DNA from 2 places in the Cytobacillus sp. FSL W8-0315 genome. Region 2 is predicted to be linked to the other one. Evidence: a T-box and tRNA genes for the amino acid it is inferred to sense, from the RefSeq annotation. Region 2 holds a T-box; the other holds one or more tRNA genes.
What was found. A T-box is a leader RNA that pairs with one kind of tRNA and senses whether it is charged. The one in region 2 lies ahead of glyQ (glycine--tRNA ligase subunit alpha), so its partner is inferred to be a tRNA-Gly.
Positions count from the first base shown of each region.

Region 1: it has a tRNA-Gly gene. The T-box ahead of glyQ (glycine--tRNA ligase subunit alpha) is inferred to sense a tRNA for this amino acid. The anticodon was not compared.

Region 1 covers NZ_JBBOOC010000003.1:319,248-330,247, forward strand. Annotated here, with positions in the region: gene MKY20_RS27440 (ABC transporter substrate-binding protein) at 1-1,078, shown strand, start outside; gene MKY20_RS27445 (sensor histidine kinase) at 1,226-3,016, shown strand; gene MKY20_RS27450 (response regulator transcription factor) at 3,018-3,746, shown strand; gene MKY20_RS27455 (ThuA domain-containing protein) at 3,763-4,503, shown strand; gene MKY20_RS27460 (Gfo/Idh/MocA family protein) at 4,505-5,533, shown strand; gene MKY20_RS27465 (Gfo/Idh/MocA family protein) at 5,547-6,584, shown strand; gene MKY20_RS27470 (sugar phosphate isomerase/epimerase family protein) at 6,603-7,571, shown strand; tRNA gene MKY20_RS27475 (tRNA-Gly) at 7,919-7,992, shown strand; gene MKY20_RS27480 (B3/B4 domain-containing protein) at 8,117-8,785, opposite strand; gene queG (tRNA epoxyqueuosine(34) reductase QueG) at 8,893-10,026, shown strand; gene MKY20_RS27490 (amidase domain-containing protein) at 10,227-11,000, shown strand, end outside.
Region 2 covers NZ_JBBOOC010000001.1:1,933,397-1,944,396, reverse strand. Annotated here, with positions in the region: gene glyS (glycine--tRNA ligase subunit beta) at 1-1,734, opposite strand, end outside; gene glyQ (glycine--tRNA ligase subunit alpha) at 1,727-2,617, opposite strand; T-box leader at 2,724-2,909, opposite strand; gene recO (DNA repair protein RecO) at 2,995-3,747, opposite strand; gene MKY20_RS09805 (YqzL family protein) at 3,778-3,921, opposite strand; gene era (GTPase Era) at 4,081-5,001, opposite strand; gene MKY20_RS09795 (cytidine deaminase) at 4,994-5,392, opposite strand; gene MKY20_RS09790 (diacylglycerol kinase family protein) at 5,815-6,207, opposite strand; gene ybeY (rRNA maturation RNase YbeY) at 6,185-6,655, opposite strand; gene MKY20_RS09780 (HD family phosphohydrolase) at 6,652-8,844, opposite strand; gene MKY20_RS09775 (PhoH family protein) at 9,090-10,052, opposite strand; gene yqfD (sporulation protein YqfD) at 10,049-11,000, opposite strand, start outside.

The DNA of each region.
Region 1 (11,000 bases), on a different contig from region 2:
GAATATTAAAGTAAAGCTTGAATCAGTCGGCGGCGGTGCTGATTATGGTGCCGCATTAAAAGCAAAGTTTGCATCCGGCGAACAGCCTGACATTTTTAACAATGGCGGATTTAAAGAATTGGAGCTTTGGAAGGAGCATCTTGCAGATCTTTCAAATGAGCCTTGGGCAGAGCATGTGCTTCCAATTGGAAAAGTACCAATGACTGATACAGACGGAAAACTTTATGGAATGCCTGTAAACCTTGAAGGATACGGTTTCATTTATAATAAGGATTTATTTGAAGAAGCAGGCATTACTGAACCGCCTAATACGATTTCTGAATTGAAGGATGCTGCTGAAAAACTAAAGGATAAAGGAATTACTCCTTTCTCTGCCGGTTACGGAGAGTGGTGGGTAATTGGTCAGCATTTATTAAATATTCCATTTGCACAGCAGGAAGATCCAGTGGCATTTATTGAGGGCCTATACAGCGGATCTGAAAAGATTATTGGCAATGATAAATTTAAAGAGTTCAAAGAAGTGCTTGATACTGAAATAAACTTCGGAAATGAAAATCCATTAACAACAGATTACAATACGCAAGTGACTCTATTTGCTTCCGGCAAAACGGCTATGCTTCAGCAGGGAAACTGGACAGAAAACATGATTCTTGAAATCGACCCTGAAATTAACATGGGATTCCTTCCAATTCCGCTGACTGATGATGAAGCTGAAGCAGACCGTTTACCAGTAGGCGTTCCGAACAACTGGGTTCTTAATAAAAATTCAGAACATCTTGAAGAAGCAAAATTATTCCTTGACTGGATGGTTTCTTCTGAAACAGGAAAGCGTTATATCACAGAAGAGTTTGCGTTCATTCCTGCCTTCGACAATATAGAGCCAACCGGTTTAGGGCCTCTTGGCCAGCATATTCTTGAGTATTCTAAGGAAGAGAAAACTGTTCCTTGGACATGGTTCAGATGGCCTGATGGTGCAAATAAAGAGTTTGCTGCAACAATCCAGGAATACGCTGCAGGAAAGATCGACTATGATACGCTCGTTGAACGCTTCCAGGCATCCTGGGATAATTTGAAATAAATTTGGTTAAACAGGAAGCATGTCTGCGGAAGATATGCTTTCTGTTTTATATTTTAATGATAAGCAAAACCCCATAGCAAAAAGGCATCCCCAAAAAGGGAAGTTCACTTTATACTATTGTAAAAGACAAAGCAGCGGGGGATGTACATGTTCAAAAAGAGCATTAGGAATAAACTGATTGTTCTATTGATGGTAGCAACGATCGTTCCATTTGGGGCGTCTATAATCATCACTTATTATCATACAGCGGAATCATTGAAAGACCAGGCCATCAAGGAAAATAGCAACCTATTATATCAAGGAAAAGTGAACCTGGAGGGTTACATAAATGAGCTGGATGGATTAACACTATCCCTTTACAATAATCCAGGTTTAATAAACTTTTTAAAAGATCCCCAAAAGGAAAATAATTATCAGGCAGTGGAAGCTGTAAGAAATGTAATTTCTACCATACTGTATGCAGAAGAAAATATTAAAAGGGTCAACATTGCTGTTGCAAAGGAAGATCGTCTTATAACAGCTTCCAGGCGCTCTACAGTTATTTTTTCAAAGAAGCTGACAAATGCCAATCAGGAATTTTACCTAAAAGCAAAAGAAAGTCCAAGCAATATGTATCTTGAGCCTATTCATAAGATAAAGGAGCCTGAGGACAAAAAGCCTAAAAATGTAATAACGCTTCACAGATCTTTAATCAATATTCCATCAGATGATGTATTGGCATATATCTCACTGGAGTTCTCACCAGATCAAATAACCAATATCAGCCGTAATCTTTACTCGGAGGAAAATGAAGAATTCTATATTATATCTCCTGAAGGGGAATTGATCTACCATTCAACTGATGAAACTGATGAAGATACTAAAACGACTGATTGGATAGATTGGGTAATGAGTACAAATAAAGTTAATGGCACGGTTGAATGGAAAGAAGGTTCATTCAACGGCGTCATGATATACGATCAATTATCGCAAAATTCTGGCGGCTGGTATCTTGTTAAGCGTGTCCCATATACCACTTTATATGAAAGTGCATTCAGCGTGGCGAAAATCAATATCATGTTTGGCGTAATCGGACTCATCCTGGTTATTCTTGCCACTCTATTTATCTCTGTTAGAATCACTTCACCAATCAGAATCCTGCTGAAATATATTGATCAGGTTGAAAAAGGAAACCTTAATGTCCGTTTTCAATCTTTTGGCAATGATGAGATTGGCTATCTCGGTGATCGATTTAAACAAATGATCGATAAAATAAATGATTTGATCAATCGGGAGTATAAACTTCAGCTTGAGAACAAGACCAATCAGCTAAAGGTTCTGCAGTCCCAGGTTAATCCGCATTTTTTATATAACGCATTGCAGTCCATCGGAACAGCGGCATTAAAAAATCAGGGTCCGCAGATTTATTCGTCTGTTACCCGCCTTTCTAAAATCATGCGGTACAGCATGAATATGGAGGAGGATATGGTTCCTCTTCAAAAAGAGATCGAACATACCAAGTCCTATCTCCTGCTGCAAAAAGAGCGGTTCGGTGACCAGCTTCAGTTCAGTTTTCAGCTTGATGAAGAAGCATTGGGGTTTCCTGTGCCGAAAATGATTTTACAGCCCATAGTGGAGAATTATTTTAAGCATGGCTTTGATGCACGGGAAAAAACAGGAGAGGTTAGTATCACCTGCAGACAGGATGAATTTTATCTGGATATTCTGATCGGGGATAATGGCAGCGGCGTTTCTGAGAGCAGGCTGGAGGAAATCCGATTGCATTTGATGAATGAAAGGATAGGGCAAAAGGTTGAGTTAACGAATATCGGACTGAAGAATGTTTACACCCGGTTAAAACTCTATTATGGCAATCGTGCATACCTGCAGCTTAAGAATCTTGAGCGCGGCGGGCTGCTTGTTTCTATTAAACTTCCAAAAAGGATGGAAGGTGGATAAGATGAAAGCAATTATTGTGGATGATGAAAAACATGTGAGGGAAGGCTTGTTGCTTCTTGCGGATTGGAGCCGCTTTGGAATTGACACAATCCTGGAGGCGGTAGATGGAAATGAGGCCATAAAGCTGATTAAAGAGCATCGCCCGGAAATCATATTCACTGATATGAGCATGCCAAAGAGAGATGGCATAAGCCTTTTAAAATGGATTCATTCTTCGGATCTATCCAGCAAGACGATTGTCGTCAGCGGATATGATGATTTTGACTATATGAGGAATGCCATCTGTTATAAAAGCTTTGATTATATCTTGAAGCCTATTGATCCTGAAATATTGAATGAAACCCTGGAGAAAGCCATAAATGAATGGAAACAGCAGAGTCCTCCAGAGGAATGCCAGAAGGAGCATGGCGGGGAGATGAATGTGATTCAGCAAATAGAACAGTTTTTGCTGGAAAGCTATAACAAGGATATTAACCTGCAGGAAATTGCAGACAGATTTTATTTAAGCAGGGAGTACATTTCCAGGAAGTTTAAACATGAATATCAGGCTACCATAACGGATTTTATTACGAATGTCCGAATGAACAAGGCAAAAGAGCTTCTGCAGAACCCTAAACTGAAAATCTATGAAATTGCTTTCCAGGTCGGCTATCAGGATGAAAAGTACTTTAGCAAAGTCTTTAAAAAGACAGAGGGGATTTCCCCAAATGAATATCGAAGCATGAATTAACAGAAGGAGGAAGATTATGATCAACGTGCTTGTCTGGAATGAGAATCGTCATGAACAAAAGGATGAAAAGGTAAGGTCTGTCTATCCGGATGGTATTCACGGTGCCATTGCAGACTTTTTAAATGAAGAAGATTATAAAGTAAAGACAGCTACATTGGATGAGCCTCAGCATGGACTTAGTGATGCTGTTTTACAGGAAACAGACGTTTTGGTCTGGTGGGGGCATCTCGCGCATGGGGAAGTTGAGGATGCAATCGCTGAAAAAGTAAAACAAAGAGTGCTGGATGGAATGGGGCTGATTGTCCTGCATTCCGGCCATTTTTCTAAGATTTTTAAAGCATTGATGGGAACATCCTGTGATTTAAAGTGGAGAGAAGCGGATGAAAAGGAACGGATTTGGATTGTAGACCCGAGCCATCCCATTGCAGAAGGACTTGGAGAATATATTGAACTTGAAAAAGAAGAAATGTATGGGGAACATTTTGATATCCCTGCACCGGATGAACTTGTAATGGTGAGCTGGTTTGAAGGCGGGGAAGTTTTCCGGAGCGGCTGTACATACAGGCGCGGAAAAGGGAAAATCTTTTATTTTCGCCCAGGACATGAAACGTATCCAACTTATTATCATAAGGACGTTCAGCAGGTTATTAAAAATGCTGTTAAGTGGGCTAAACCAACTGATCTTCCCGTACCGGTCTATGGAAATGCGAAGCCATTGGAGAGAATCAGAGTGAGTCAAGAAGGAGTGGAGAATTAAGATGAAAAAACTCAAAATTGGAATAATTGGCTGTGGAAGTATAGCCAAGCATCGGCATATGCCTGAATATCATGCAAGCAGCGGGGCTGTCATTGCAGCGGTATGTGATATTGATGAAGAGCGTGCAAATGTGTTTGCCGGGTTGTACGGGGCGCAGGTGTACACCGATTATAGAGAATTGCTGGCTAATAAGGATATAGATGCAGTGAGTGTCTGCACCCCGAATTATCTGCATGCTCCCATATCAGCTGCAGCATTAAATGCCGGCAAGCATGTACTATGTGAAAAGCCTATGGCAACTTCTATGGAAGAGGCACAGGACATGATTGAAGCAGCCAGTAAGAATAGAAAGAAATTAATGATTGCTCATAATCAGCGCTTTGTTCCATCTCATAAAAAAGCAAAGGAATTGATTGCAAAAGGTGAAGCTGGAAAAATCTATAGTTTCCGGACGGCTTTTGGCCACGGCGGGCCAGAGGGATGGAGTGCAGATGGCAAAGAAAGCTGGTTCTTCAAAAAAGATCAGGCTTTTATTGGCGCCATGGGCGACCTTGGTGTACATAAGACCGACTTGCTGCGTTATCTGCTGGGAGAAGAGTTTGCTGAGGCAGGAGCATTCGTAGAGACAAGTGCCAAGATGAGTGCTGATGTCGATGATACAGCGGTATGCGTTTTAAAAACGGAAAGCGGTGTAATCGGTACATTGGCTGCAAGCTGGTCTTATGTCTCAAAAGAAGACAATTCCACAATTATTTATGGAGAAAAGGCAATTTTGAGATTAGAAGATGATCCGGTGAATTCTCTCATTGTTCAGTATGCAAACGGTGAAACAGTGAAGTACGAACTTGGCGGGATTCAGACAAATGAAGAAGGAGGACAAAAGAATTCAGGCGTCATTGATCATTTTCTTGAAAGCATCTTAAATGAACAGGAGCCTGCGATTCCTGGTTCTGAGGGAATGAAGTCGCTCCAAGTGATACTTGCTGCGCTGGAGTCGAGCGAAACAAAGCAGATTGTCAGAATTAAGTGAGGTGCATGCATCAATGAAGAAACTTCGGATGGGGATTATTGGTGCTGGCGGAATAGCCCAGTCCAGGCATATTCCCGTTTTACTAAAATTATCGGATAGTGCTTCCATAACAGCTATTTGCGATGTGAATGAGGATACTGCAAAATTGGCTGCAAGGAAGTTTGGAATTAGCAGCGTTTTTACGGATTATAAAGAAGTATTCAGTGAAACAGATGCCGTAGTTATTTGTACACCGAATAAGTTTCATGCTGAGATTACGGCTGCTGCACTGGATGCCGGGCTGCATGTGTTGTGTGAGAAGCCGATGGCCATGACAGCAGAAGAATGCAGGAAAATGATAGAAGCCAGAGACAGGTCGGGAAAGGTTTTGGCCATTGCCTACCACTACCGGTTTATGAAAGAGGCTCAGGCTGCCAAAAAACTCATTTCAGAAGATGAAATTGGTCTTCCATTTGCTGCCAGAGCACGGGCGATGAGAAGAAGAAAGGTGCCGGGATGGGGTGTTTTCACCAATAAGGAACTTCAGGGCGGAGGAAGTTTGATTGATTATGGATGCCACTTGCTTGACCTCTCGCTTTGGCTTCTGGGAAACCCGGAGGAAACCGGGGTTTCCGGTACAGCTTATAATACATTGAGCAGAATGCCAGAGCAGGTGAATCTATGGGGAGGTTTTGACCATCAATCCTTTAATGTCGATGACCATGTGACAGCTTATATAAAATTTGCCAATGGGGCATCCCTGCTTTTTGAAACCTCATGGTCGGCCAATATCGAACGGGATGATGAAAGCCTCAGCCTTTCAGGGCAGGGTGGAGGAATTGATTTATTCCCATTCAGTTTGAACCAATCCAAACATGGAATGCTCCTTAATACACGCTCAGAATGGCTGCCGGGGGAGGATGACTATGCTTTGGCGCAGGCACGGAACTTTATTGACAGCTGTTTGGGGAGGGAAGAATTCATAGTTAAAGCAGAAGAAGCACTGCAGACAACCAGAATTATTGATGCGATTTATAAAAGCAGTGAAATGGGCAGAAGAGAAATACTTTAGAAGCGAGGAGGGGATTTTATGAAGCTCGGCGTATTTACCGTTTTATTTGCTGAGAAGAATTTTGAAGAAATGCTTGATCATGTGGCATCTGCAGGTCTTAAGGCTGTTGAAATCGGAACGGGGGCTTATCCCGGAAACGCTCACTGCAGCCTGAACGAGCTATTAGAAAGTAAAGAACTTCGGGCTGATTATCTGAAAAAGATTTTATCAAGAGGTCTTGAAATCAGCGCATTCAGCTGCCATGGCAATCCGATTTCCCCTGATAGAGCATTTGCAGAGGAATCGGACCGCGTGTTATATGACACGATTAGGTTAGCCAGCTTAATGAATGTTCCGGTTGTTAACTGTTTTTCAGGCACTGCAGGTGATGGGGAAGGGGCCGAGCATCCGAATTGGCCGGTTGCTCCATGGCCGAATGAGTATGGAGAAGTGCTGAAATGGCAATGGGAGGAGAAACTCATTCCTTACTGGAAGAAAGCCGGGCAATTTGCAAAAGACCACAATGTGAAAATTGGTCTTGAACTTCATGGCGGATTCCTTGTGCATACTCCTTATACACTTCTAAAATTAAGGGAAGAAACCTGTGATGCCATTGGTGCCAATCTGGACCCAAGCCATTTATGGTGGCAGGGAATCGACCCTGTGGCAGCAATAAAGATTTTGGGAAAAGAAAATGCCATTCATCATTTTCATGCAAAAGATACCTATATTGACCAGGAAAATGTTAATATGTACGGTTTAACAGATATGCAGCGGTATGGAAATGTCCAGACCAGAGCGTGGACATTCAGGTCAGTCGGGTGCGGACACGGCCTGCAGGAATGGTCGGATATGATGAGCGCTTTGCGAACATTTGGGTATGATTATGTTGTCAGCATTGAGCATGAAGATCCGCTTATGTCTATAGAAGAAGGATTTACAAGGGCAGTCAGGAACCTTAAATCGATCTTAATTGAAGAGCAGCCTTCAGAAATGTGGTGGGTGTAACATTCTTAGCAGGGAAGGATTTTAAATCCTTTCCTGTATTTTCGACAAATTTCTCAATTGGGGTTGACCATTCCGGCTGAATTTAGTATTATTAAATAGTTGATTCGACACAATGTTTATTTTGCTGTTGATAAAAATCGACATTGGATTTTGTCATAATCTCATTACTGATTAAATATAAGTACACAAATGCGGGTGTAGTTTAGTGGTAAAACCTCAGCCACGAGCCAACACATCCATGAATCATCTCCGAGTTGCCTCGACGCATAGGCTTCCATGAAAAAGCTTTTAGAGGAAGAGGCATGCAAGTACGGGAAAAAAACAGTAGTCAGTAACTTCATATAAATGCGGGTGTAGTTTAGTGGTAAAACCTCAGCCTTCCAAGCTGATGATGAGGGTTCGATTCCCTTCACCCGCTCCATACATAGCCAACGCAGTGTTTCGTTCAAAAAGAACGAGGTATTGCGTTTTTTCATGTTCTTTGGCTATTGAGCAAAAAAATCGGGTGGCATCCGCGGATTCCACTCGATTTTTAATAAACTTGTTTAACATCCAATTACCTTAAAGGTTCCTTCTCCACCATGCACTTGAGAGTACATGTTCATTAGGGACTCAACCATTTTTTCAGCCTTTTCCATTTCCAGAGAAGGGCGCAAATAAACGATTTGAACGGCATTTTTAGTCTGTTCCGTCACCGCTGTCCTTTCAGAGTCGACAAACGGACTGCCAAATGGCCCTGCCGCATCTTCACTAATAATTAAATTGGCAAGTGAGTTGGGTCTTCCGTTTAGACCGTTATATTCTTCGCCTTCTTTGCCTAACCTGATAGTCAGATTGCCTGAAAGCTTATCTGCGTCATACACGCCAATCGGTATTTGATATTCGAGGGAAAAGAAGTTGTTAATATCTATGGAGCTGTTGACCGGCTGCAGATAATTTTGTTTCTTAATTCTTCGGTACAGTGCTTCTGCAGAGTGGCGGTACCGATTTGGATCCTTGCCTGCTGTTTTGAAAATCTGTCTCCATTCTTTGATCCCTTCATATTCTGTAACACTCTTGTCCTCTAAGTCAAAATAAATTGATTCCTGAAATAATTGGAGTCTGCCCTTTACCATTTGAGGAGATTGTCCGACTTCTATATTTTTATATGTAATGAATCCAATTTTAAATTGGGGAATTAACCTGCACAACTCGGGAGCAAACGTAATTTCCAAGCTTTCCACCTCCAAAATTACTTTAAAATAGTTTATCATAATAAGCGGTGATTCAATAAATTAAAGACTTTCATATAAATCAATTTTTCATGAAAGGAGGTTATACAATGGATTTTGCCCAATTCAAGCAGGAAGTGATTGAATACAGCAAAACAATTGGCATAGATAAAATCGGTTTTACAGCAGCCAGCACTTTTGATGAGATGAAAAATAGACTGATTCGCCAGCAGGAACTTCAATATCAATCTGGATTTGAAGAGCCCGATATTGAGAAGAGAGTGAATCCCAGCCTCCTATTGGACAAGCCCAAATCCATTATCTCAATAGCTGTTGCTTACCCTTCCAAAATGAAGGTCAGAGTGGTCAGCAAAAGAGGTGAGAGAAGAGGCATTTTCTGCCGCGCTTCATGGGGTAAAGACTATCATCATATCTTGAGGGAACGTCTACAGAAACTTGAGGGATTCATTCAGTCAAGAATACCTGAGGCGTTATGCAAATCCATGGTGGATACAGGTGAGCTTGTGGATCGGGCCGTAGCGCAGCGTGCCGGAATTGGCTGGAGCGGAAAAAACTGTTCCATCATTACACCGGAATTCGGATCGTATGTCTATCTAGGAGAAATGATTACGAATCTGCCATTTGAGCCGGATAAACCAATGGAAGACAGATGCGGCAGCTGCAATAAATGTGTAGACGTCTGTCCGACTGGTGCTTTAATTCAGGGAGGTCAGCTTGATGCACAGAAGTGCATCGCGTTTCTGACACAGACAAAAGGCTTTCTTGCTGAGCCGTATAGAGAAAAACTGGGTAACAGACTTTATGGGTGTGATACCTGTCAAACCGTATGCCCTGAAAATAAAGGCAAGGATTTTCATCTGCACGAAGAGATGGAGCCGGATCCGGAAGTGGCAAAGCCGCTTTTAAGGCCGCTTTTATTTATCAGCAACCGTGAATTTAAAGAAAAATATGGTCCGGTTTCAGGCTCCTGGAGAGGGAAAAAGCCGATCCAGCGAAATGCCATTATCGCCTTGGCTCACTACAAAGACGAAACAGCTGTAGAAGATCTGATTAAAGTCATGACAGAAGATCCTCGGCCGGTGATCCGTGGAACGGCTGCCTGGGCACTTGGGAAAATTGGCGGTGAGAAATCATTAGCTGCCCTGGAAAAGGCTTTGCAGCAGGAAAAAGACGGAGAGGCTATTGCTGAGATTGAAAAAGGTTTAAGTTTTATTGAGAAATGATGAGGGAGGAATCTCCCTCTTTTTCTATGCCATTTTTATGAAAAATTCTAATTTTTCCTCAGTCCAACAATATGCAAAGAGTAAAATTCAAATGCAGAGAAACTGTTCAGTCCGGCTGACTTACTGTTATATTGCACGAAAAATTAAGCAAAGTCCTCTGCTTTCTCTCATATGTATTGAATAGGAGAGGAGTGAGATGCGTGAGGGACCAGCTTCAGGAGCTGTTAATAAAAAGAGTGCAGCAGTGCGTTTCCCATTCAAGAAGTTCAATTCATACCTGCCCTAAGATTGAAAAGAAGAAAGAATCTCTTACCGCCCGGTCCGGTGAGATTGTTAAAGCCCAGGCAACCGGAAAAGTGATCAAGGTCGGCGGGGAGAAGGATGACGTGAAGCAGGTTGAATACAGAGTTCACTTTAGATATTTAATTAAGCAAAAAGGCGTGTTCTATATGGAAGAAGAAATTGAAGAGCGAACAGCCGACTTTTATAAAGGAGTGTTCGTCGAGGATCGGGAGAAAAACCCTTTTAATGAGATTCAAAAAGATGAAGCGTCTCCAGACCATGAATATGGAGAGGAAGAAAGGCTTGTATATGAGTATGACCGCATGAAAGCAGTGCAGTATGCAGAAAAATGGTGGAACAGCTATAATCCGGCTTATAAAAAATTTGAAGTGGATTGCACCAATTATATTTCACAGTGCCTTCATGTAGGCGGCGGCCCGATGAGAGGGTATCCTAACCGCGGAAAAGGATGGTGGATGAGAAGCGGAAATTGGAGCTACAGCTGGACGGTAGCGAATTCATTGCGATGGTATCTGCCGAGTTCGAATTCGGGGTTAAGAGCGGAGGAAGTCTCCAGTCCGGATCAGCTCTTAATTGGAGATGTTATTTGCTATGATTTTCAGGGAGACGGGCGATTTGACCATACAACCATCGTGACGGGAAAAGATGCCTCAGGAATGCCCCTGGTCAAT
Region 2 (11,000 bases):
TGCAGCATCCTTATGGGACTCCAATACTTCAGCTCTTTTTACAAGTGAAGGCACTGAACCGATTTCACTGCCCAAAACGGCTTCAATTAAGTCATAACGAACTGTCTTCTCCTGCAGCATATATTTGATTCTTAATTTAAAGAATGAAACCAGTTCCTGCATCAATTCACCCTTTGATTTCTTTCCAATCTTCGAATTAAGAACAGTCTCAGAAGATAATGCAATTAATTCTTCGAGTTTTAAATCCCAATTTTTTGCCAGTAAAGTCTGGATAACACCCGTTGCCTGTCTTCTTAAGGCATATGGATCCTGGGAGCCGCTTGGAATAATCCCTATTGCAAAGGAAGACACAATTGTGTCGAGCTTTTCAGCAATGGACAGCACTGCACCAGCATCACTTGCAGGCGTCTGGTCCTCTGAATTGCGCGGCATATAATGTTCATTAATTGCACGCGCCACAGCTTCCTTTTCACCTTTTTGCAGGGCATATTTTTCACCCATAAAGCCTTGCAGCTCTGGAAATTCATAAACCATGTGCGAAACAAGGTCGAACTTGCTGATTTCAGCAGCCCGGTCTGTCACTGCCTTTGCCTCATCGCTGAAATGAAGATTTTCACTCAAATTAGCTGCCAGCTGGCGAACACGTTCCACCTTTTCAGCAAGAGTTCCAATTTCTTCATGATAAACAATGTTCTTAAGTTTTTCCAGTGATGCCGCGATATCCGTTTTTTGGTCCTCCCTGTAGAAGAAAGCTGCATCAGAAAGTCTTGCCCGCAATACTTTCTCATTTCCTTTAGCCACTTTCTCCAAATGTTCATGGGATCCATTTCGGACAGTAACAAAGTAAGGAAGCAGCCTGCCCTCTTTGGACTTTACCGGAAAATAACGCTGATGCTCCTTCATCGATGTAATTAAAACCTCTTCCGGAAGCTCCAGGTATTCTTCTTCAAACTGGCCATATAATGCTGTTGGATACTCAACCAGGTTATTTACTTCTTCCAATAAATCTTCATCTACAGGGATCACCCAGTCATTTTCTTCTTCTATTTTTTGCAATTGTGATAGAATTGCACTTTTTCTTTCCTGCGGATTAGTTATCACATATTGCGCCAGCAGGGACTTTTCATAATCAGAAGGATTGTTAATTTCAATCTCTTCGCCCAGAAAGCGGTGGCCCCTTGTAAGGTTAGAAGTATGAACGTTTGTAATTGCAAAAGGAATGACTTCATTTCCGAATAATGCCATAAGCCATTTGATCGGCCTGATAAAGCGCAGCTCCTGGTTTGCCCAGCGCATATTTTTCGGGAATGATAACGAGGTGACAATCTGCTGGAGTTCCGGCAGCAGTGCTGCTGTTTCCTTTCCTTTTATAAATTTGCTGACATGGGCATATTCAACCCCATTAATTTCTTTAAAGAATATATCTTCAACAGAAGCTCCCTGGCCCCGGCTGAATCCAACCGCAGCTTTTGACCATTCTCCATCCTCGGTTAAGGCAATTTTTTTTGCAGGTCCTTTCGCTTCCTCATTTATGTCCTCCTGGGCGGTATCTACTCCCGTTACAAGAACAGCCAAACGGCGTGGAGAAGAGAAAGCGCTGATCTCGTCAAAAGATATTTTCTTTTCCAAAAGCCATGAGTTCACTTTATCTGAAAGCTGATTCATTGAATTAGTGACAAATCTGGCAGGCATTTCTTCAAGTCCAATTTCCAGCAGAAGATCTTTCTTATTCATGAGATTCTTCCTCCTTATCCTTTAATATTGGGAAACCGAGTTTTTCTCTCTCTTCATAAAAAGTTTTGGCTACTTTTCTGGCCAGATTTCGGCATCGGGCGATATAGCCGGTTCTTTCTGTAACAGAGATCGCTCCCCTTGCATCAAGCAAATTAAAGGTATGAGAACATTTTAATACATAGTCATATGCCGGGTGTACTAGGCCTTCATCCATTTGTCTATGTGCTTCTTTTTCATAAATATTGAACAAATTGAAGAGCATTTCCTGATCTGATGTTTCAAATGTGTATTTCGAATGCTCGAACTCAGGCTGCAGGAAGATATCTCTAACCGTAAACCCGTCAGTCCATTCAAGGTCAAAGACATTTTCCTTGTCCTGAATGTAGGATGCAAGCCTTTCTATTCCGTAGGTAATCTCAACTGACACAGGCTTACATTCCAATCCGCCTACCTGCTGGAAATATGTGAACTGCGTTATTTCCATACCATCAAGCCAAACTTCCCATCCTAAGCCTGCACAGCCCAGAGAAGGATTTTCCCAGTTATCTTCTACAAACCGGATATCATGTTCAAGCGGATCAATGCCCAATGCTTTTAATGAATCAAGATACAGCTCCTGAATATTATCCGGCGACGGCTTCATGATCACCTGAAATTGATGATGCTGATAAAGCCGGTTTGGATTCTCACCAAAACGCCCATCGGCAGGACGGCGTGAAGGCTCCACATAAGCAACATTCCACGGCTCTGGTCCAATCGCTCTTAAAAAAGTATACGGGCTCATTGTTCCGGCCCCTTTTTCAGTATCATATGCCTGCATCAAGATACAACCCTGTTCAGACCAATGTTTTTGAAGTGTTAATATCATGCTTTGAATATTCATAGGACACCTCTTTCTTATTGTATAAATTATAGCTTTATGAACTTAACAGCTGTCTACCCACCGCTTTTCTGTGAACATAAAAAACTCCCGTCTCTATGCCCAATGGCATAGGGACGAGAGTTTACCCGCGGTTCCACCCTATTTGCTGCGATTTTGACCACAGCCTCTTTAGTTGTCGATAGACAATATTGCTCTGGAGCGCCCTTCCTTAACCATCCATGCCCGGCTCCCACTATCCCGGGTTCGCTTTAATTAGAAAAGGTTAAGTACTCTTCTCCTTCACAGCAATTATATTTTATTACTTTGAATCATAGCGGAATGGATTTAAATTGTCAATAATAACAAAAGCCAATGCGCTTCGCCTATAAAGAAACGCATTACATTAAATCATTAAACTTAGCCATTTGATTCAGAAACTTCTTTGTCTTCAAGTTTAAGCCTGAATACTCTTCATAATAGGCAGAAATAATCTTTTTCAATTCAGCTTTGGTTTCTGGTTTGACAGAGATATTGCCGAGCCGGGACAAGTCAAAAAAGTAAAACAGGCGAAGAAGCTTAATTGTCGCCTGGGACACTTTATAATGATAAGGATCCTTATCAAGGCAGCGGTGACAAATAAGCCCGTTTTCGCGGATAGAAAATGCAAAATGCCCGTCAGTGCTTCCGCAGACAGAACATTGATCAAGTACTGGATATAAACCCAGAGCATTCAGCATTTTCATTTCATAAATGTTTGTAAGAATTTCCGGGTCATATCCTTCGTTTATTAAATTTAGGGTTTGATACAGCAATTCGAACAAAAATGGGTTGGGCTTCTTATCCTCAATGCTTTTATCAGTCAAATCGACAATATAGCTTGCATATGCAGTCAGAAAAATATCTTCTTTAATGGACCGCATAGATGAAATCATGTCCCCCTGCTGCAGGGTACCCAAACCGCTTCCACGCTGAACTAAGAAATTCCCGTATGTAAAAAGCTGGGTGACAGCAGCAAGTCTGCTGTTCGGCTTTTTCGCTCCTCGTGCCATCACACCAACTTTTCCCCATTCACGGGTATATAAAGTAACAATCTTATTTGTTTCACTATAATTAGTTGTCCTGATGACGATGCCTTCACATTTATCAAGCAACCGTGACACCATCCCTGTCTTTCGACAAACCTATGAGATGGGAAAATCAGCTTCTGCTAGCTCTTCATCATTGCTGCCGGGTATATCCTGAGTTTCCTTTTCTAGCTCCTTGAAGAGAAGATATGTGTCAATATTTCCTGTCTGGGAAAACACTCTCCAGGTAAAATCCATCATCGAAAACCCCACCTTTCAGTTATTCAACTAGCAATTTCTTTATCCCAATACATTTATCTATATCATAGCCTGTCTTTGTAAAATCATGAGACGAAAATATTGTCAATCACCTGCATGCATATAAATCAGAAATGAATAATACTTTAATTAGGGCTGGGTTTAGTACTCATCTTCACGGAAGCCAAAGTCGCGGAGCTGTGACATTTTATTGCGCCAGTCTTTTTGGACTTTGACCCATAGCTCCAGGAAAACCTTTGATCCAAGAAGATTCTCAATATCAACTCTTGCTCTTTTTCCGATTTCCTTGAGCATTTTCCCTTGCTTTCCAATCACAATGCCTTTTTGGGAGTCACGCTCCACAATGATTGTAGCCATGACATGAATGACATCCTTATCTTCGCGGCGTTCCATTTTATCAATGGTTACAGCAAGCGAGTGCGGTATTTCTTCTCTTGTTAAATGCAGTGCTTTTTCCCTGATCAGTTCGGAAACGATAAATCTCTCTGGGTGGTCCGTTACTTGATCAGCTGGATAAAACTGCGGCCCTTCCGGAATATATTCTTTAATCTGTCCTAACAGCGTCTCTACATTATTGCCTTCTAAAGCAGAAATGGGGATAATTTCGCTGAACTCGTACTTTTCCTTGTAAGACTCAATAATTTTAAGAAGTTCATCAGGATGTACCTGGTCAATCTTATTGATTACAAGGAAAATCGGTGTACGGACTGACTGAAATTTCTCAAGTATGAATTCTTCACCGCGTCCAAAGCCTTCCTGGGCATTTACCATAAACAGGATGACATCCACTTCTTTAAGTGTATTTTGGGCAACTTTCATCATAAAGTCTCCCAGTTTATGCTTTGGCTTATGGATTCCTGGCGTATCAATAAATATAAATTGTGCGTCATTGGTAGTCAGGACACCTTGAACTTTGTTGCGCGTTGTTTGCGGTTTATCACTCATAATCGCAATCTTCTGCCCGATTACGCGATTTAAGAACGTTGACTTCCCTACGTTCGGTCTGCCGATTATGGAAATAAACCCTGATTTGTGTCCTTTTGGTGTAGTAGTGTTATTCATGTAAATCCTCCGGTGAAAATGCTCCTGGCAGTAATTCTTCAACTGTTAATTCCTTAATATCCCCTTTTAAGTTGGTTAAAACCACTTTCATTTCAGGCGGACATAATTCGGCTATTACCTGTCTGCATGCACCGCATGGGGGAACTGGACGGTCTGTGTCAGCAACTACAGCTATGGCTGAAAAACTTTTTACGCCATCAGAATACGCTTTAAAAAGCGCAGTCCTCTCAGCACAATTACACATGCTGTATGCAGCATTTTCGATGTTGCAGCCATGAAAGACCTGCCCGTCACTGCTTAATAGTGCCGCTCCTACTTTAAATTTTGAATATGGCACATATGCTCTATCTCTTGCAATCATTGCTTCTTTTATTAGTTGATCGCTGTTCACAAATAATTCTTCCTTTCCTGTAAAGCGAGTTGCTCCCCAAGCCAATAAACCCAAGGTTTGGACCTGCAATGGGCCTTGTGAAATTAAGCAATGCGCTCAATAGCTTCTTCGGTAAGAAGCAGCCGCTTCTCTTTTATTTTACAACATTTTACTGTGATTTTCATCGTTTGTAGCAAAAACGTAACAAAAAAATTGAATTTTCTAAAAATACATAGGCTGATTTAATTTTGAACCAGGTCCCTGTTCTGAATGAGATTCCACAAACATCTCCCCAGCATGCAATATTTACTGCTGTTCTGTCATTTTAGCGGATTCAGTGAGCGTTTTCAAACCCATGCTCTAAATTTTTTCACCATACTTCAGACTTTGCTGTTTATATAGAAATACCAAAAAGCAAAGCTGCCCATCCGGACAGCTTCACATTACTGCAAAAATATGAGAATTTTAGGAAGGAATATAACTCCGCCTATAATTACACTTACAATTGCATACACCAATACTGCTCCAGCAGCAATATCCTTTGCTTGCTTTGCAAGGGGATGATACTCTTCTGTCGCCAGATCCACAACCCTTTCAATGGCAGTGTTCAGCAGTTCGAGTGAGAGCATGCCCCCTATGGCCAGGAGAATGATTATCCATTCAAGGCTGGAAATGCCAAAGAATACCCCAAACATAATAACAGCTATCGACACTGCCAAATGTATTTGCAGATTCCTTTCATTCAATAATGCTGCCCTAATGCCGGAAAAAGCAAACGAAAAGGATTTTAGGACACTGTGTTTTCGGACCTTTCTATCTTGTGAGCCCGAATTCATCTAATATATCCTTTTGGCGGGAAAACATTTTTTTCTCATCTTCTGGATTTTCATGATCATATCCAAGAAGATGAAGGAAGCCATGGACCGCCAAAAAACCAAGCTCCCTTATAAAAGAGTGACCGTACTCCTCAGCCTGCTCCTTGGCCTTTGCAACTGAGATAATGATATCCCCCAGGACTCTGGGCATATCGGCACCAATCAGTTCGATTTCACCTTCACCCAGCTCTTCCATTGCAAAAGAAATAACATCTGTCGGCCGATCTTTATCCCGATACTCCCTGTTAATTTCCCGGATGCGTTCATTGGTCACAAATGTGATGGATACTTCGCTTTCCGGCTCCACAGATTCTTTAGAGGCAGCAAAATTAATTAGCTCTTCAATTTTGGCTATATCATTTTCCTGAAGCTCATTTGTTTCGTCCAAAAAATCAATATTTAAATTCATGCCTGTTTCACCTTCTGTTTTGTCATTTCAGGATACTCGATACGTGAATGGAAAATCCCGTTTAACGTTTCGCAGAACGAGTGTGAAACGGTTTCCAGTTCTTTTAAGGTTAAATCACATTCATTCAGCTGTCCATCCTGAAGTCTGTCTGCGATTATCTTTTTGACCAGTTCCTCTATTTGTTCTGTTGTAGGATGCGCCATGGAACGGACTGCAGCTTCCACACTATCAGCAATGCCAATTACTGCCGACTCTTTTGATTGCGGTTTTGGTCCCGGATAGCGATAGTCCTCTTCCTTTACTTCCAGCCCATTCTGTTTTGCTTTGTAGTAAAAATATTTAAGCAATGTTGTTCCATGATGCTGTTCGGCAATATCTACTATCTCCTTCGGCATCTTATGCTTCCTCAGCATTTCAGCCCCATCGGCAGCATGGGCGATTATTATATTCTTGCTGGTATGCGGAGGGAGGCGATCATGCGGATTCTCAATATTAACCTGATTCTCGATAAAAAACTGAGGCCGCTTTGTTTTACCGATATCGTGATAATAGCATCCCACCCTTGCCAGAAGGCCATTCGCCCCAATAGCTTCACACGCTGACTCGGAAAGATTGGCAACCATTACACTATGATGATAAGTTCCGGGAGACTCGGTCAGTATCTTTCTCAGCAGAGGATGATTAGGATTAGATAGTTCTATCAGCCTCATAGTAGACAAAATTCCAAAACCTGCCTCGAAATACGGCAGCAGGCCAATTGCCAGCACTGCAGACGAAATACCTGAAATCAGAGCAATAACAAAGTAAAAGCCATATTCAATCGTATCATAGTGGCCGTTTCTTAAGAAAAGCATTGAAAAGATAACAAGTATGTTTACTGCGGATACAAATAAACCAGCCTGCAAGATTTTGGAGCGGCGATTCTGCTTGCTCAAAAACAATATAGCAGCCAAGCCGCTGCAGAGGATATAAATGGCTGATGTCAGCTGAAATGTGCCAGTAACGCCTTCATTAAAAATTACGCTTCCTGCAATAGCCATAATGATCGTATAGTACATGGCAAGCTTTTCATCAATCAGTATTTTGATTAGCATAGCTCCCATGGCTGCAGGGTAAATGTATCCTATCTCTGAATAATCAGCATATTGGAATAGACTGATGACCTTCATCAGCAATATGGATAAGATAAAAATTAGGCTAAACAGCAAAAGATAACTTTGCTTTGTTTCCCGCTGCACGTTCATTTCATGGAAATAATAATATAGGGCTGATAAGACAATGACGATTATCAGCGATAGCCCTATAAAAGGCTGAATCGAATTAACACTGTCAAGAAGTCCTGCAAGTTCCAGCTGCCTGTATATGTCCCGGCTGATAAGCTGATTTTCCTCTACGATTATCTGTCCCTGCAGGATCTTAACCGGCTCGACACTCTCAACAGTCTGCTGTCGTAATTCTTCCGTGGCAGCAGGATCATAAAATTGATTTTGATATATAGCATAACGTCCCAGTTCTATTGCAGCTTTTTTTAAATCTGAATTCAAGCTGGTGAACTTCAATTCTTCTTCAACCCGCTTTTTCGCGTTCTCCACCTGTTCAGCCGGAATCTCATTATTCATAATTTTATTGATGGCCGTTACCGTAAGGTCTTTTGCAATGCTCAGCTCCCCCTCCTTTGCCTGCAGCAAAGAAAGGAAAACGCCATCTGATACCTCACGTGTTACGTCATCAGTGAGCTTTTCCTTAACCATAGCCAATTTATCTTCAGGACGGGTGGCTTCTGGGTCCGGTGCCTCAACATTATTATCGGCCTCAGTTTGAGCAGCTTTCTTTTTCTCTTCCATCTCTTCTTTTACTTCATCGTTCACTTCCGATACAGATCCGAAAATGGAGGTAACCAGGTCAACTCTGTTTTGTGCAATCTCTTTTTTTACAACGTAAATATCCTTAACATTATTTTCTGCTTCTTTTCTCTTTCTTTCTGTGCTAGCTTTATCCTCTATTGTTATTGGAGACCTTATAGTCTGTTCAGCAACAGAGAACAGACTTAAATCCAGTTTTTCAGGCTTAACATTGCTATACATGGAAAAATACATAACAATCCCCAAGAGAATAAATAAGAGAACACGAAAAAAGGTCATATTAAGCAAATTTCTGATTGTTGACATACTCTGCTGAAGGTTTGGCACATTTACCCCTCCTGTCCTGGGTAAAAAAATTCCAATAACTTTAAAAAGCATTTCAGTATTAATTATGTAAAATCATAACAGCTTTTCTGATGGTTTTCACCAAGAAAAAATGGCCTATCTATTAACAGGTTACCTAAACATTTCATTAATAGCAAATAATTCCATGATAAATCCTGCTATCATTCATACCGGTGGGATTTTTTACTTAACGAAAAAACCGCCAAAGTCGGCGGTTTAACGGTTCACTAGTTATCTTCCTTTTCGTATGCCTGGATAATCCTGGCCACAAGCGGATGCCGAACAACGTCACTTTGTTCCAAATGAACGAATGATAGCCCACTTACACCCTTTAGTATATCTTCAGCCACTATGAGGCCCGATTTTACTCCTTTTGGAAGGTCAACTTGTGTTCTGTCTCCAGTAATAATCATTTTTGAGCCGAAGCCAAGCCGGGTTAGAAACATCTTCATTTGGGCTTGAGTTGTATTTTGCGCTTCATCCAGAATGACAAAGGCATCATCTAAAGTTCTTCCGCGCATGTACGCAAGCGGTGCAATTTCAATCGTGCCTCTTTCAATCATTCTTTGTGTATGCTCTGCACCTAATATATCATGCAAAGCATCATACAATGGCCTTAAGTAAGGATCGACTTTTTCCTTCAGATCCCCCGGCAGAAAACCAAGGCTCTCGCCTGCTTCGACTGCAGGACGGGTAAGGATAATCCTTTTCACATTCCCATTTTTCAAAGCATTTACAGCCATGACAACAGCCAAATATGTTTTTCCCGTTCCTGCTGGACCTATGCCAAAAACCAGGTCATTCCCGCGGATTGCATGAATATATTGACGCTGGCCCAGTGTCTTAACGCGAATGGACTTGCCTTTTGCATTTTTTGTGATTTCTTCTTCATATAAATCACTGAAATACTCAAGTGTACCCTTATGAGCCATTTGAAGAGCATACATAACGTCTCTCTGGCTTATATTTATTCCTTTCCGGATTACATAAAGCAGTTTATCCAGAACCTTTCCAACGAGTTCTACCTTGTCCATTTCTCCAGACACATAAACAGATTCTCCCCTGGTTACAATGGAAACATTCAGTTCTTGCTCAATAACTTTTAGGTTTGCATCCGAATTCCCCAATAGGGCAATTGCTTCGTTTGGGTCTTCTAGCTGCAGGTTCATTGTTTTCAAGTCTTCTGTCATTCCGAATCTCCTTGAATAATTGGTTGTCCTTCTGCAATATTCTCAATAATTTGGAAATGTATTGCTATAGTTACTTTACCATTGTCAATTGATTGGTGCAAAACTTTTTCTCCCATAACTTTAGCATTTTCATCTAAGCTGCTTTTTATTTTTTTTCTTGCCAAATCTTTCGCAGCTTCAAATGCCTCTTTATTCGAATAAATTCTTGTGACTTGCTCCCTTTCACGGAACGTTTTATTCACATATGAAATAGGAAGCTCCCATTTCAGGAATTTTACGCTTTTTTCATTTTCCTCTAATTCATATTCTTCAAACTCCGGGCTCCCAAACCCCCATATTGGGATCTCAAGATTTCCGATCGTAAGTGCATGCTTGACTTTTTCATTGCCGCTGAATACTTTGAAAGTGCTCTTAAGCGGAAGAATGACCTCAGATTTATACCATGTTTCCCCGAAAATCTCCCCCTTCGAAGGAACAGTCTCTGTTTGACCTTCTTTCCCGATTATCCCTGAGACCAAAAGCTGTCCTGGCTGAACATGATCGTGTATATCAACGACTGGACGCCCTTCTTCGACAAACATATCTACAATGACGGCTTTTTTCTTCGCTACCAAATGGCGCGGACTTAAATACTCAGGCTTCTTAGGCTCATTTTTCTCTACGACCTGTAGATGGTAGGTTGTCCCTTTTAACTCCACACCTACCCAAGTAATGGCTTCAATGTTGTTTGAAAGTTGACGCTGAATAGACTCCACGTTATCAACAAAGAACTGCAGCTTTCCTTTTTTAACCCCCATCTTGTCCAATTCTTTGATAATCTGATATTCAGTAGCAGGATTTGCACCCTTAATCTCTATTCCCCAAACCATATTGGATAAAAGGAGAATGACTGCAAAAAATGCGAGGGCACCAGCAGCAAATCCGCTGTTTTTCAGCAGCCTTTTCACA